Oceanicoccus sp. KOV_DT_Chl: one gene and its partner. The protein of the gene in region 1 interacts with the protein of each later gene in a pairwise test. Links are inferred from orthologs where the notes say so. Each region holds a gene or a part of one and is shown in the gene's direction. Other genes may lie near its edges.

Evidence for each region.
Region 2: the proteins of typA (region 1) and rlmKL interact in binary tests that used the Escherichia coli proteins (3 or more experiments, as listed by UniProt). The link is inferred for Oceanicoccus sp. KOV_DT_Chl from one-to-one orthologs.

What each region holds. Positions count from the first base shown.
Region 1 is NZ_FQLF01000002.1:2,117,176-2,125,122, forward strand. Bases 1,020-4,016 are described here. They hold typA (translational GTPase TypA), read left to right. Parts: upstream 1,020-1,609; coding sequence 1,610-3,424; downstream 3,425-4,016. Other genes in these bases: UNITIG_RS13765 (sodium-dependent transporter), read left to right, coding at 1,020-1,401; UNITIG_RS13775 (LysE family translocator), read right to left, coding at 3,556-4,016. Outside these bases: UNITIG_RS24400 (hypothetical protein), read left to right, coding at 1-266; more of UNITIG_RS13765, read left to right, coding at 238-1,019; more of UNITIG_RS13775, read right to left, coding at 4,017-4,182; UNITIG_RS24405 (TonB-dependent receptor), read left to right, coding at 4,375-5,661; UNITIG_RS24410 (TonB-dependent receptor), read left to right, coding at 5,658-6,746; UNITIG_RS13785 (sodium-dependent transporter), read left to right, coding at 6,906-7,947. UniProt on the Escherichia coli protein: A 50S ribosomal subunit assembly protein with GTPase and nucleotide-independent chaperone activity, required for 50S subunit assembly at low temperatures, may also play a role in translation.
Region 2 is NZ_FQLF01000007.1:82,870-85,853, reverse strand. It holds rlmKL (bifunctional 23S rRNA (guanine(2069)-N(7))-methyltransferase RlmK/23S rRNA (guanine(2445)-N(2))-methyltransferase RlmL), read left to right. Parts: upstream 1-388; coding sequence 389-2,581; downstream 2,582-2,984. Other genes in the region: UNITIG_RS21600 (DUF3859 domain-containing protein), read left to right, coding at 2,581-2,984; rmf (ribosome modulation factor), read right to left, coding at 1-1. UniProt on the Escherichia coli protein: Specifically methylates the guanine in position 2445 (m2G2445) and the guanine in position 2069 (m7G2069) of 23S rRNA. Methylation occurs before assembly of 23S rRNA into 50S subunits.

The sequences.
Region 1 (7,947 bases):
AGTTTGGTTCGCGCATTGGCTTTATCTTAGCGGCAGCAGGCTCTGCTGTAGGTATTGGCAATCTGGTGGGGTTTCCGGTAGCAGCGGCAAAAAATGGCGGTGGTGCTTTCTTATTGGTCTATGCCCTGTTTGTGTTCTTTGTGTGTTTGCCGGTCATGTTGGCCGAATTGTCAGTCGGTCGTCACTCCAAAAAGATCCGCTTGGGGCGTACCGAACTCTGTCGCCGGGCTCTTCGCTATGGCCTTTGGCCGGTTGGCTGGTGGTGATCACCCCTTATATGATTGCCGTGTTTTATATGGTGATTACGGTTTGGTTTTTGGTTATTTGTGTGAAGCAGTGATAGGTAATCTGGACCTATTAGCTGACCCTGATACCTTTGGCACCTTTATTAACAGTAATAAAGTGTTTGTGTACTTTGTTGTTGTGGCGGTTATGGTAAATGGTATTTTACTTGGCGGCGTTAAGGGAGGCATTGAGCGCGCCGCGAAAATTTTGATGCCGACGCTATTTGTGATGTTGATTGCCCTGGTGTTGTTTGTGCTGACTTTAGATAACGCTTTTGCCGGAGTGACGTATTATCTGGTGCCTGACTTTAGTAAAATCAATGCTGGAGTCATTAATGGCGCGCTATCCCAGGCCTTTTTTTCGCTCTCGCTGGGTATGGGGATTATGATTACCTATGGCTCATATATGTCGCGAAGTGAAAGCGTCGCTAACTCGGCCAAGTTTGTCGCTTTGATGGATACGGGCGTAGCTTTTGCTGCGGGCTTATTGATTATTCCTGCCATTTTCTCGTTTAACCCTGCAACCAATACCGCTGATTTAAGTGATTCGTCAGTTGGCTTGATCTTCAGTTTTCTGCCTAAAATATTTTTGGCGCTACAGGCGACGATTGGCTATGTGGGGGCGAGCGCGGTAGCAGCGTTATTTTTCTTATTGGTGTTCTTCGCGGCACTGACCTCGCTGGTCTCGATTACGGAAGTACCTACCTCAACGTTGGTAGGAGAGAAAGGTTATTCGCGCCCCAAGGCATTGCTGGTGTTAAGTGCCTCTATGGCGATGTTAACTTTTGCCTGTATTTTATCGTTTGGCCGGGTTGACGGGTTAACCAGTTTGGTGAGTTATGCCGGGGTCAGTAAATCACTCTTTGATGTCATTATTGATGTATTTTATGACACGGTGCTGCCATTAAATGGCCTCCTGGTCTGCTTGTTTGTGATTTACCGGTGGCGGCAGCACAATTTCAATGCTGAGCTGGAAGTGGGTGATGATGGTTATAAGGGCTCCTGGATTGAGCGCTATGTTAATTTTGCCTTGAGCACCTTTATTCCGGTGATTTTGTTACTGGTGTTTATCAATACTGTGCTGCTTAAGTACTGGGGCTTCAGCCTGATTGGTTAAAAAGCCAGGGTTTGAACCTGGGTACTAGCAGGGGCAATTGTCACCTTCCTCCTATTTCCTTCTATACAGATTCCGCGATGTTGGTCTATTTATCCGCAGTTTAGCGAAATAAGGGTTAATCCTTAACCCACTCCGCAAGCAATTGATGTATAATCCGCCACCTTTTTTACCCTGCCATCTATTCAGGAACTTCCACAGGTAACTCCCAGTGATTGAAAAACTTCGTAATATCGCCATTATTGCCCACGTTGACCACGGTAAAACCACCTTGGTAGACAAACTATTGTCCCAGTCCGGTACCCTGGATCGCCGCGATGAAGGCTCCGAGCGCGTGATGGATTCCAACGATCAGGAAAAAGAGCGCGGTATCACCATCCTCGCCAAAAATACCGCCATTGAGTGGAATGGCTACCATATCAACATCGTAGACACCCCTGGGCACGCCGATTTCGGTGGTGAAGTAGAGCGGGTGTTATCGATGGTAGATTGCGTACTGCTGCTGGTTGATGCGGTCGATGGCCCAATGCCGCAAACCCGTTTTGTTACCTCCAAGGCTTTCGAGCAGGGTTTGAACCCGATTGTTGTTATCAATAAAGTAGATCGCCCGGGTGCTCGCCCTGATTGGGTGATGGATCAGGTGTTTGATTTATTTGATCGTCTAGGTGCAACTGACGAGCAGTTGGACTTCCCGGTTATATACGCCTCCGCCCTGAACGGTATTGCCGGTTTGGATGTGGACGATATGGCTGAGGACATGACCCCGTTATTTCAGTTGGTGGTTGATCAGGTTAAGCCGCCAGCTGTTGATGTTAATGGCACTTTCCAGATGCAGGTATCCGCATTGGATTACTCTAGCTATGTTGGTGTTATCGGTGTCGGTCGGATCGCTCGCGGATCGCTCAAGCCTAATCAGCAAGTGATAGTAGTGGGCGCTGATGGCAAAGAGAAAAAAGGCAAAGTCCTCAAGGTCATGGGCTATTTGGGCCTTGAGCGTATCGAAGTGGCAGAAGCCAGTGCTGGCGATATTGTTTGTATTACCGGTATCGAAGGCCTAAGTATTTCCGATACCTTATGTGATCCCGCAGCCGTTGAAGCTTTGCCTGCGTTAAGCGTAGATGAGCCAACAGTGAGCATGACGTTTCAGGTTAACGATTCACCGTTCGCTGGTAAAGAAGGTAAGTTTGTCACTTCGCGCAATATTAAAGATCGCTTGGAGCAGGAATTAATTCACAACGTGGCGTTGCGAGTAGAGACCGGTGATACGCCGGATAAATTTAAAGTCTCTGGCCGTGGTGAATTGCATTTATCAGTGTTAATTGAATCCATGCGTCGCGAAGGTTATGAGCTGGGTGTATCGCGTCCGGAAGTTATCCAACGTGAAGTCGATGGTGAAATCCAGGAGCCTTATGAGCAAGTGGTAATTGATGTAGAAGATCAGCATCAAGGTTCCATTATGGAAGAGCTGGGGTTGCGTAAAGCTGAAATGACTAATATGGAACCCGACGGTAAAGGTCGAGTTAAATTGGAATTTATGATTCCTTCGCGCGGCTTAATTGGTTTCCGTTCGCAGTTTTTAACCATGACCTCAGGTTCAGGCATTTTAACCAGTATTTTTGATCACTATGGCCCAGTAAAAATTGGTGAAGTGGTTAGTCGTCAAAATGGTGTGATGGTTTCTATGGTTACCGGCAAGACGGCAAGCTTTTCATTATTTAATTTGCAGGATCGTGGACGTATGTTCCTTGGCCATGCGGTAGAAATTTATGAAGGACAAGTAGTAGGTTTGCACTCGCGCAGCAACGATTTGGCGGTTAACCCGACCAAAGGTAAGCAGCTGACTAACGTACGTGCTTCAGGCACCGACGAAGCGTTAACCTTGGTGCCGCCAGTCAAACACACCTTGGAACAGGCGTTAGAATTTATTGAAGATGATGAACTGGTAGAAGTTACGCCAGTCAGCATTCGTATTCGTAAAAAATTACTGACGGAAAATGCGCGCAAGCGTGCCGGTAATGCCAAGTAATTAGCGTGTTGATTGCCACTGTTGTGGCAACCTTTTTAAGATAGCGTTATTCCTGTGAAAACGGGAATCAATGGTTTGGAGTAATGAGTCGCTAGGCTTATTAATTCAGGCCATTTTTTTTGCCTGTGAGTTTAATTTATTATCACCAGCACCGCTAAACAAATGATTAGCACGCCAAAAAGTTTCTCCAATTTATCACTATAACCGGTAAACATTGCCATTACTTGCGGTCTGGATACGGCGCTGGCGACCAAGCAATACCACGCCGCATCAATCGTTGCGGCAGTGCCCGCCATCATCAGCTTTTCTGATAGGTCTGCTTGCTCGCTAACAAATTGACTAAATAGTGCGAGAAAAAACAAGGCGACTTTGGGGTTCAGGATGGCGATTGAAAAACCGACCCTGAAACTACGGCTTAAGGTTTCAGTGTGGTAGCTAGCTTGCTGGTTGTGTGGTGCCGGAGGAGTCTGGTTCGGTAACAGGCCTAAAGCCTTAAATCCAAGGTAGAGTAAAAAGCCTGCCCCAAGAATTTTCAAGCCGCTAAACACTGCCGGGTTTTGCGTAATTACAACGGCCAAACCTAGCGCTGCCAGTAATGCGTAACAAGCAATGCCCAGACCGTGAGCTATGGCCGCGACGATCCCGTGTTGACGATTACTTTTAGCGGTAATTTGGATAATCACCGCCAGGCTCGGCCCTGGGCTCATAGCACCGAGAGCGCAGAGTGTGAGTAGGGATAGCCAAGTGGTGGTGGTCATAGTGAATTCTGAGTTGAGATGTAATTGGCTAGGTTTTCGGCCGGTAGCGAGCTGTAGTAGCTATTGAGCGCTTGTGGTTCGATATTATGCACCAAAATACCCCATAAATTTGCTTATTTAATGAGCTGAATCTACTTTTTAAGGAGTCGGTCATTAAGTGCCGGCAACATAATATTAATGGGGGAGACAAATATGAATACAAAAAAATGGGTGAAAGCCTTATTGCCTGCTGCAATAGTTGCAGTTTATTCAGGAGGCGTAGCGGCGGAGCGAGCCACTATTGAAGAGGTGTTGGTAACAGCGACCAAGCGCAGCACTTCAATTAAGGACGTGCCATTCTCAATTAATGCGCAAACTCAGCAAGATATCCAGCGGGCTGGTGCCGGTAGTCTTGAGGACTTGGCGAGAAATGTGGCAGGTTTGAGTATTCAAAATCTTGGGCCGGGCCAAAGTCAGGTATCTATCCGGGGTGTTTCTGCGGGGCAGGTAATCCGTGATCAACCTGGTGTAAAAGAGCAGGTCGGTATCTATTTAGATGAGTCAGTCATTTCTTTGTCGTTGTTTACTCCGGATTTCGATTTGTTTGACCTTAATCGAGTTGAAACCTTAAGAGGGCCACAGGGAACACTTTTTGGCTCCGGTTCGGTAGGGGGCACCGTTCGTTATATTACTAACCAGCCCACTTTTGAAAGCGTCGAAGGGCTAATTGAAGCGAACTTTCACACCGTGACTGATGGTGAAGAGGGCGGGCACTTCAAGGGCATGGTTAATATACCCATTAGCGACACCTTGGCAATGCGAGTGGTGGCTTATAATACCGAGTATGCAGGTTATATTGATGCGCTGGGTGAAAACGGTGCAAGGTCCAGAGATGTTAATGGCGGCACACGAACTGGTGGCCGGATAGCACTTAAATTTCAACCTACCGAAAGTTTAACTATTACCCCTCGTATTACCTATCAAGAGCTGGAATCTGATGGTTTCAATCGGCAAGAGGTTTTTAATTTATACGCTAACCCTTACACCACAACCCGCCCTGCGATCCAACTGGGTGAGCGCGAACAGTATCTTTTATTGGATGAAAAGTTCACCGATGAAACATTACTGGCGGATTTGGTGGTGGAAATTAATCTTGATGCTTTTGATATCACTTCGATAACAAGTTATACCGAACGGGATATTTTGGTCAGCCGTGATGCGAGCGCTTTAACGGGAAGTGTTTCGGTTGATGTCGGCATCCCTGATGCAGGGGTTTTGCTCCCTTCTAATTTGCGCGATACCACGGATTTAGAACAGCTGACACAAGAGGTTAGATTGAGCTCAAATGGTAATGGTGCATTGCAATGGCTGGTTGGAGCTTTTTATTCAGACACCGATAGGGAATATGAGCAACGTTTACCAACCCCCGGTTATGATGCATTTGCAGATGCAGCTTTGGGGCGGGCACCTCGGCAGGGGCTGCCAACGGTTTCCCGTTGAACTCACCTTATAATGCGGACTTACCCTACACATTCGAGCAGATCGCTGTGTTCGGGGAAGTGAATTACGATTTTTCCGAAAAGCTGCATGGTACTTTTGGCTTGCGTTGGTATGACTTTGAGGAAGAGCGGGAGTTTAATTCTGGCGGCTTTTTCTCTAACGGTGACAATGACTACGACAAGACTACCGCTGATGGTGTTAATCCTCGGGTCATGTTGAGTTACGACTTGACTGATGCCACCACGGTGAATAGCCAAATTTCGCAAGGCTTTCGTCAGGGCGGAGCGAATGATCCGTTGAATATTGGATTGTGCGGTGCTGATGATGTGGTGAATTTTGGTGGTAATCCAGAATATGATGAAGAAACCCTGACCAACTATGAAGTCGGTATTAAGTCGCAGTTAACCAGTACCTTCTCATTTAATGCCGCGGTCTTTTACGCCGATATAAAAGATTTACAAGTGACATTGGATGCCGGGTCTTGTTCTTCTCGAGTGGTTTTTAATGTTCCGGAAGCGCATACGGCAGGGGTTGAAGTTGAGTTGAATGCCCAGCCTATGGATGGATTGGATTTTTCAGTTGCAATGAGTGTTATAGAGTCTGAGTTTGATTCTACAATACCGAGCGCTAGCGGTGGAGCGTTAGGCGGTTTAGAGGATGGTAACAAACTTGCCTCTGTGCCTGAGTTTCAATTTGCTGCTACTGCGACATACAATTTCAATGCTGAAGCTATTGCTTATGGTGCAGAAGGATATATATCCGCGACCTTCCAGTATGTAGGAGAGAGAATTACGCAGCCAGGTGATCAAGTCTCCGGGGCTGGGGATTTCACTTCCGGCCTACCGTTTGGAGGAGCAACGGGCAATGAAGAAACCAATCTCGACCTTGAGCTGGATGCTTACCAGTTGATTAATTTAAGTGCGGGGATTATATCCGGTTCTTGGGAGACAGTGTTTTACATTAATAATATTGCCGATGAGAATGTGGATCTTTCTTTTGATCGTGAGCGCGGTGGTCGTGCACGATTGGGCTATAGAACCAATCAACCACGTACAATGGGGGTGACTGTTCGCAAGTCTTTCTAAGAACCAGCGACAATCGTATAAGGCGCCTTCGGGCGCCTTTTTTGTCTTCATTCCGCTGGTTACGCTAACTTTAGAGTAATGAATAAGTATAATGTGGGGATTGTGTGCGCAATATTTCACTGGCATCGTACTATAAGAATGAAAACAGGTAGTCAAACTATGGCATCCAGAGAACAATTCTCCTCCAAAACCGGTTTTGTCATGGCCGCTGCCGGTTCGGCAATCGGCTTGGGTAATATCTGGGGCTTTCCCACCCAAACCGCCAGCAACGGTGGTGCGGCTTTTGTGCTGGTTTATTTTGTTCTCGCTTTTTGTTTGGCCTATCCGGCGTTAATGGCGGAGTTGATTATTGGTCGGCATGCTCGCGCTAATGTGATGACGGCGTTGCGAGGTATCTCGACGGGTAAGTTTACCTATCGTCTGGGCACTGCGGTGGGCTGTTATGGTGTTATTACGGCAAGTTTGATTTTAAGTTTTTATGCCATCGTGGCGGGGTGGATGCTGGCTTTTTTGCTGGAATCTGTTTGTCAGATATTGGGTTGGTCTGACGTGAGCAAGTGGTTGGTGAGTTTTAGCTTTGAGCGCAATATTATATTTATGGCGCTGTTTATGATGTTGACTATATCGATCATTGCTAAAGGCGTTACCGGCGGGATTGAAAAGTGGTCGACTCGATTAATGCCTCTATTGATAGTTATTCTAGTGGGATTAATTATTTATGTACTGATACAGGATGGTGCCAGTGAAGGTTTAAGGGTTTATTTATTACCGGAGTTTTCACAGATCAACCCCCGGTTAATTATTGATGCGATGGGACAGGCTTTTTTCTCATTGTCACTGGGGGTGGGAACGATGTTAATTTATGGCTCGTATCTTAGTGAAGAAGAGAGCCTGCCGGCGTTGGGTGCTGCGGTAACTTTGGTCGATGCGGGGATAGCTTTTATAGCAGGGTTATTAATTATCCCTGCTATCTATGTCGCTAAACAATATGGTGCAGAAATATTTACTGATGCTGGCCAGTTGATTGCGGGACCGGATTTGATCTTTCAGGTATTGCCGGTGTTATTTAAGTCGATGGGCAGTGTGGGTATGGTGGTAGGGCTTGCATTCTTTGTACTGATGTCCATTGCGTCACTGACCTCTTCCATATCAATGTTGGAAGTGCCTGTCTCCTTGGCGGCGGAAGAAACAGCGGCTAGCC
Region 2 (2,984 bases), on another replicon or contig:
TAGAATACGCCTCATTCTTGATATTTATCGTTAACACAACATGTTTCACACCACTGGTTTATCGTCTATGCGACGAGCAATGGCTTATGGGTAGAGCTTTATAATTTTAATTGGTTCCTGTGTAAGAGATTATTGTTAGTGGTTGCAGGCTGGACTTGGTAGAATTCGCCAGCGCTGACAACCTTATCTAAGCAAATCATTGTAAGGCTGTCGACCACTGATTTTTCCTATTCAAGTCGAGTGATATAAATTTCTCAGGCGGCTTTAGATTAATCATTAAAAACAAAGACTTAGCTTTGATTAAAATGTGAGCTATTCCCTGAAATTCTTCAAAGCGGGGTTGTTTAGCACTATATAATCTAAGCCACACTCGATAGGTTTCCTTTATATGTCCCACCCAGCTGTTAGCGCTTATGCGTACTTTGCCACATGTCCCAAAGGTTTAGAGACGCTGTTGTTGGAAGAATTACGCTCTTTAGGGGCCAGCAAGGTAAAAGAAACTGTGGCTGGGGTTTATTTTGACGGGCCGTTGAGCATTGCTTACCGCAGTTGTTTATGGTCGCGATTGGCGAACCGTATTTTAATGCCACTGAGTCAAGATGAGTGTCGTAACACCGATGACTTGTATGCAGCGGTTAAAGCGCTGCCGTGGGAGCAGCACCTGGCTGTTGACGGTAGTTTTGCGATTGATTTCTCCGGCGCCATGCCGGGTCTAAAGCACCCTCATTTCGCCGCCTTAAAAGCCAAAGACGCTATCGCTGATTATTTTACCGAGCGGTTTGAACGTCGTCCGGATGTAAATAAAGATCACCCTGGTATTCGCGTCAATATTCGTGTTGCCAAGGGTGTATTAGTTACTAGTCTGGATTTGTCGGGAGAGAGCTTACACCGTCGTGGTTATCGGCAAGAGGGTGGGGCGGCGCCGTTAAAGGAAAACCTCGCGGCAGCGATTTTAATGCGGGCCAATTGGTCAGGTATAGCGGCCAGAGGTGGCGCGCTTTTGGACCCAATGTGTGGTTCCGGTACGCTACTCATTGAAGGCGCGATGATGTCGGCCAATATTGCGCCGGGTATTTTACGCAGCTACTGGGGTTTTAATGGTTGGTTGGGCCATCAATCAAAATATTGGGATGCAGAATTACAAGAAGCCAGGGCGTTAAAAGAAGCCGCCCTCCAGCGTCAATGGCCGGAAATCCGCGGTTATGATGCAAGCCCTAAAGCTATTGATATCGCCCAGCAAAATATCGATGCCGCAGGTTTGAACGGTAAAGTTCGAGTGTTGCGCAAGGAATTGGCAGATTTTGCCAAACCCACCCATGTTGAAATTGATTCCGGTTTGGTTATTTGCAACCCACCGTATGGCGAGCGTTTAGGTGATGAGTCTTCGTTATTGCATTTGTATCGCAATCTCGGTCAAACCCTGAAAAAAGAATTCGTCGGTTGGCAGGCGGGCGTGTTTACCGGCAACCCGGAGCTGGGTAAAAAAATGGGGCTGAAAAATAAAAAACAGTACCAGCTTTTTAATGGCGCGATTGCCAGTAAATTACTTAGCTTTGATGTACAGCCGGAATACTTTGTCGAAGATCGTCGAGCATTAACGGAGCGCGATGAGAAGTCGTCGGTGCCTCAGCCATTGTCGGATGGCGCGCAAATGTTTGCCAATCGCTTAAGGAAAAACCGCAAGCAGTTACAAAAATGGGCAAAAAATAACAATGTCAGTTGCTATCGTTTGTACGATGCGGATATGCCGGAATACGCGGTTGCGGTAGATTATTATGAAGGTTGGGTGCATGTTGCTGAATACAGCGCACCGGCTAGTGTTGATCCCGCCGTTGCTGAACAGCGGTTGCGCGAGGTGATGTCGGCGATTCCGCAGGCATTGGATGTCGCTGAAAAATATGTGGTACTAAAGCAACGCACCCGACAAAAAGGAGCGAAGCAATATCAAAAGCAAGACAGTAGTGGCGACTTTTTTGAGGTAAGGGAAGGGCAGGCTAAACTGCTGGTGAATATGAAAGACTATCTGGATACAGGGTTGTTTCTAGATCACCGGCCGGTGCGTTTAAAAATAGCGGAGTTGGCTAAGGGCAATCGTTTTTTAAATCTCTTTTGTTATACCGCTACAGCGAGTGTGCACGCGGCAATGGGTGGCGCTACCTTCACTGATAGTGTTGATCTTTCCAGTACCTATCTGGAGTGGGCCAGTAAGAATATGGCGTTAAATGGCTTTAGTGAAACCAAGCACAGGATGATACGGGCTGATGTGCTGGAATGGGTAAAAACCTGTGACAATCGCTATGATTTGATCTTATTGGATCCGCCGACGTTTTCAAATTCCAAGAAAATGGATGCCACTCTCGATATACAGCGTGATCATGTGGCCTTAATCCATGATGCGATGAAGTTATTAACTCGCGACGGCTTGTTAATCTTCTCTAATAACCAGCGTAAATTCAGCCTCGCTAATGATCAATTAACGGATTACTGTGTCGAGAATAAATCTGACTGGTCTCTTGATAAAGATTTTCACCGTTCGAAGAAGATTCATCAGTGCTGGTTTATCAAGCATCAGGAAAAATAATGCGGTTTGCCAGTAGTTTAGTATTGCGTCGGATTCTAACACTATTACTGTGTTTGCTGTCTATTGGCACTGCGCAAGCCGCAATAGATGCGCAGATCGTATTCCCGATAACGTTGCAAATTAAAGATTTTGGGATTTATCAATTATTAGAAAAATCAGAGAGCCAGTTCAAAGCTGATACCACCGCAGGTTATGCCAGTGTGGTGAGTTCCCGCTTGGTGAAACAGACCGCCACGGTACCGTTAAAGCAAGACCAGTTGTTTGGTTTTAATTTTATTATTCGCGACAATACCGTGGATACGGAATGGGTGCCGGTTACCATTCAGATTAAACATCCTTCCACTAACGATTATTTAGGTCACCAGTCCAAAGGTTTTACCAAGCACAGTCATGCGCGCATAAA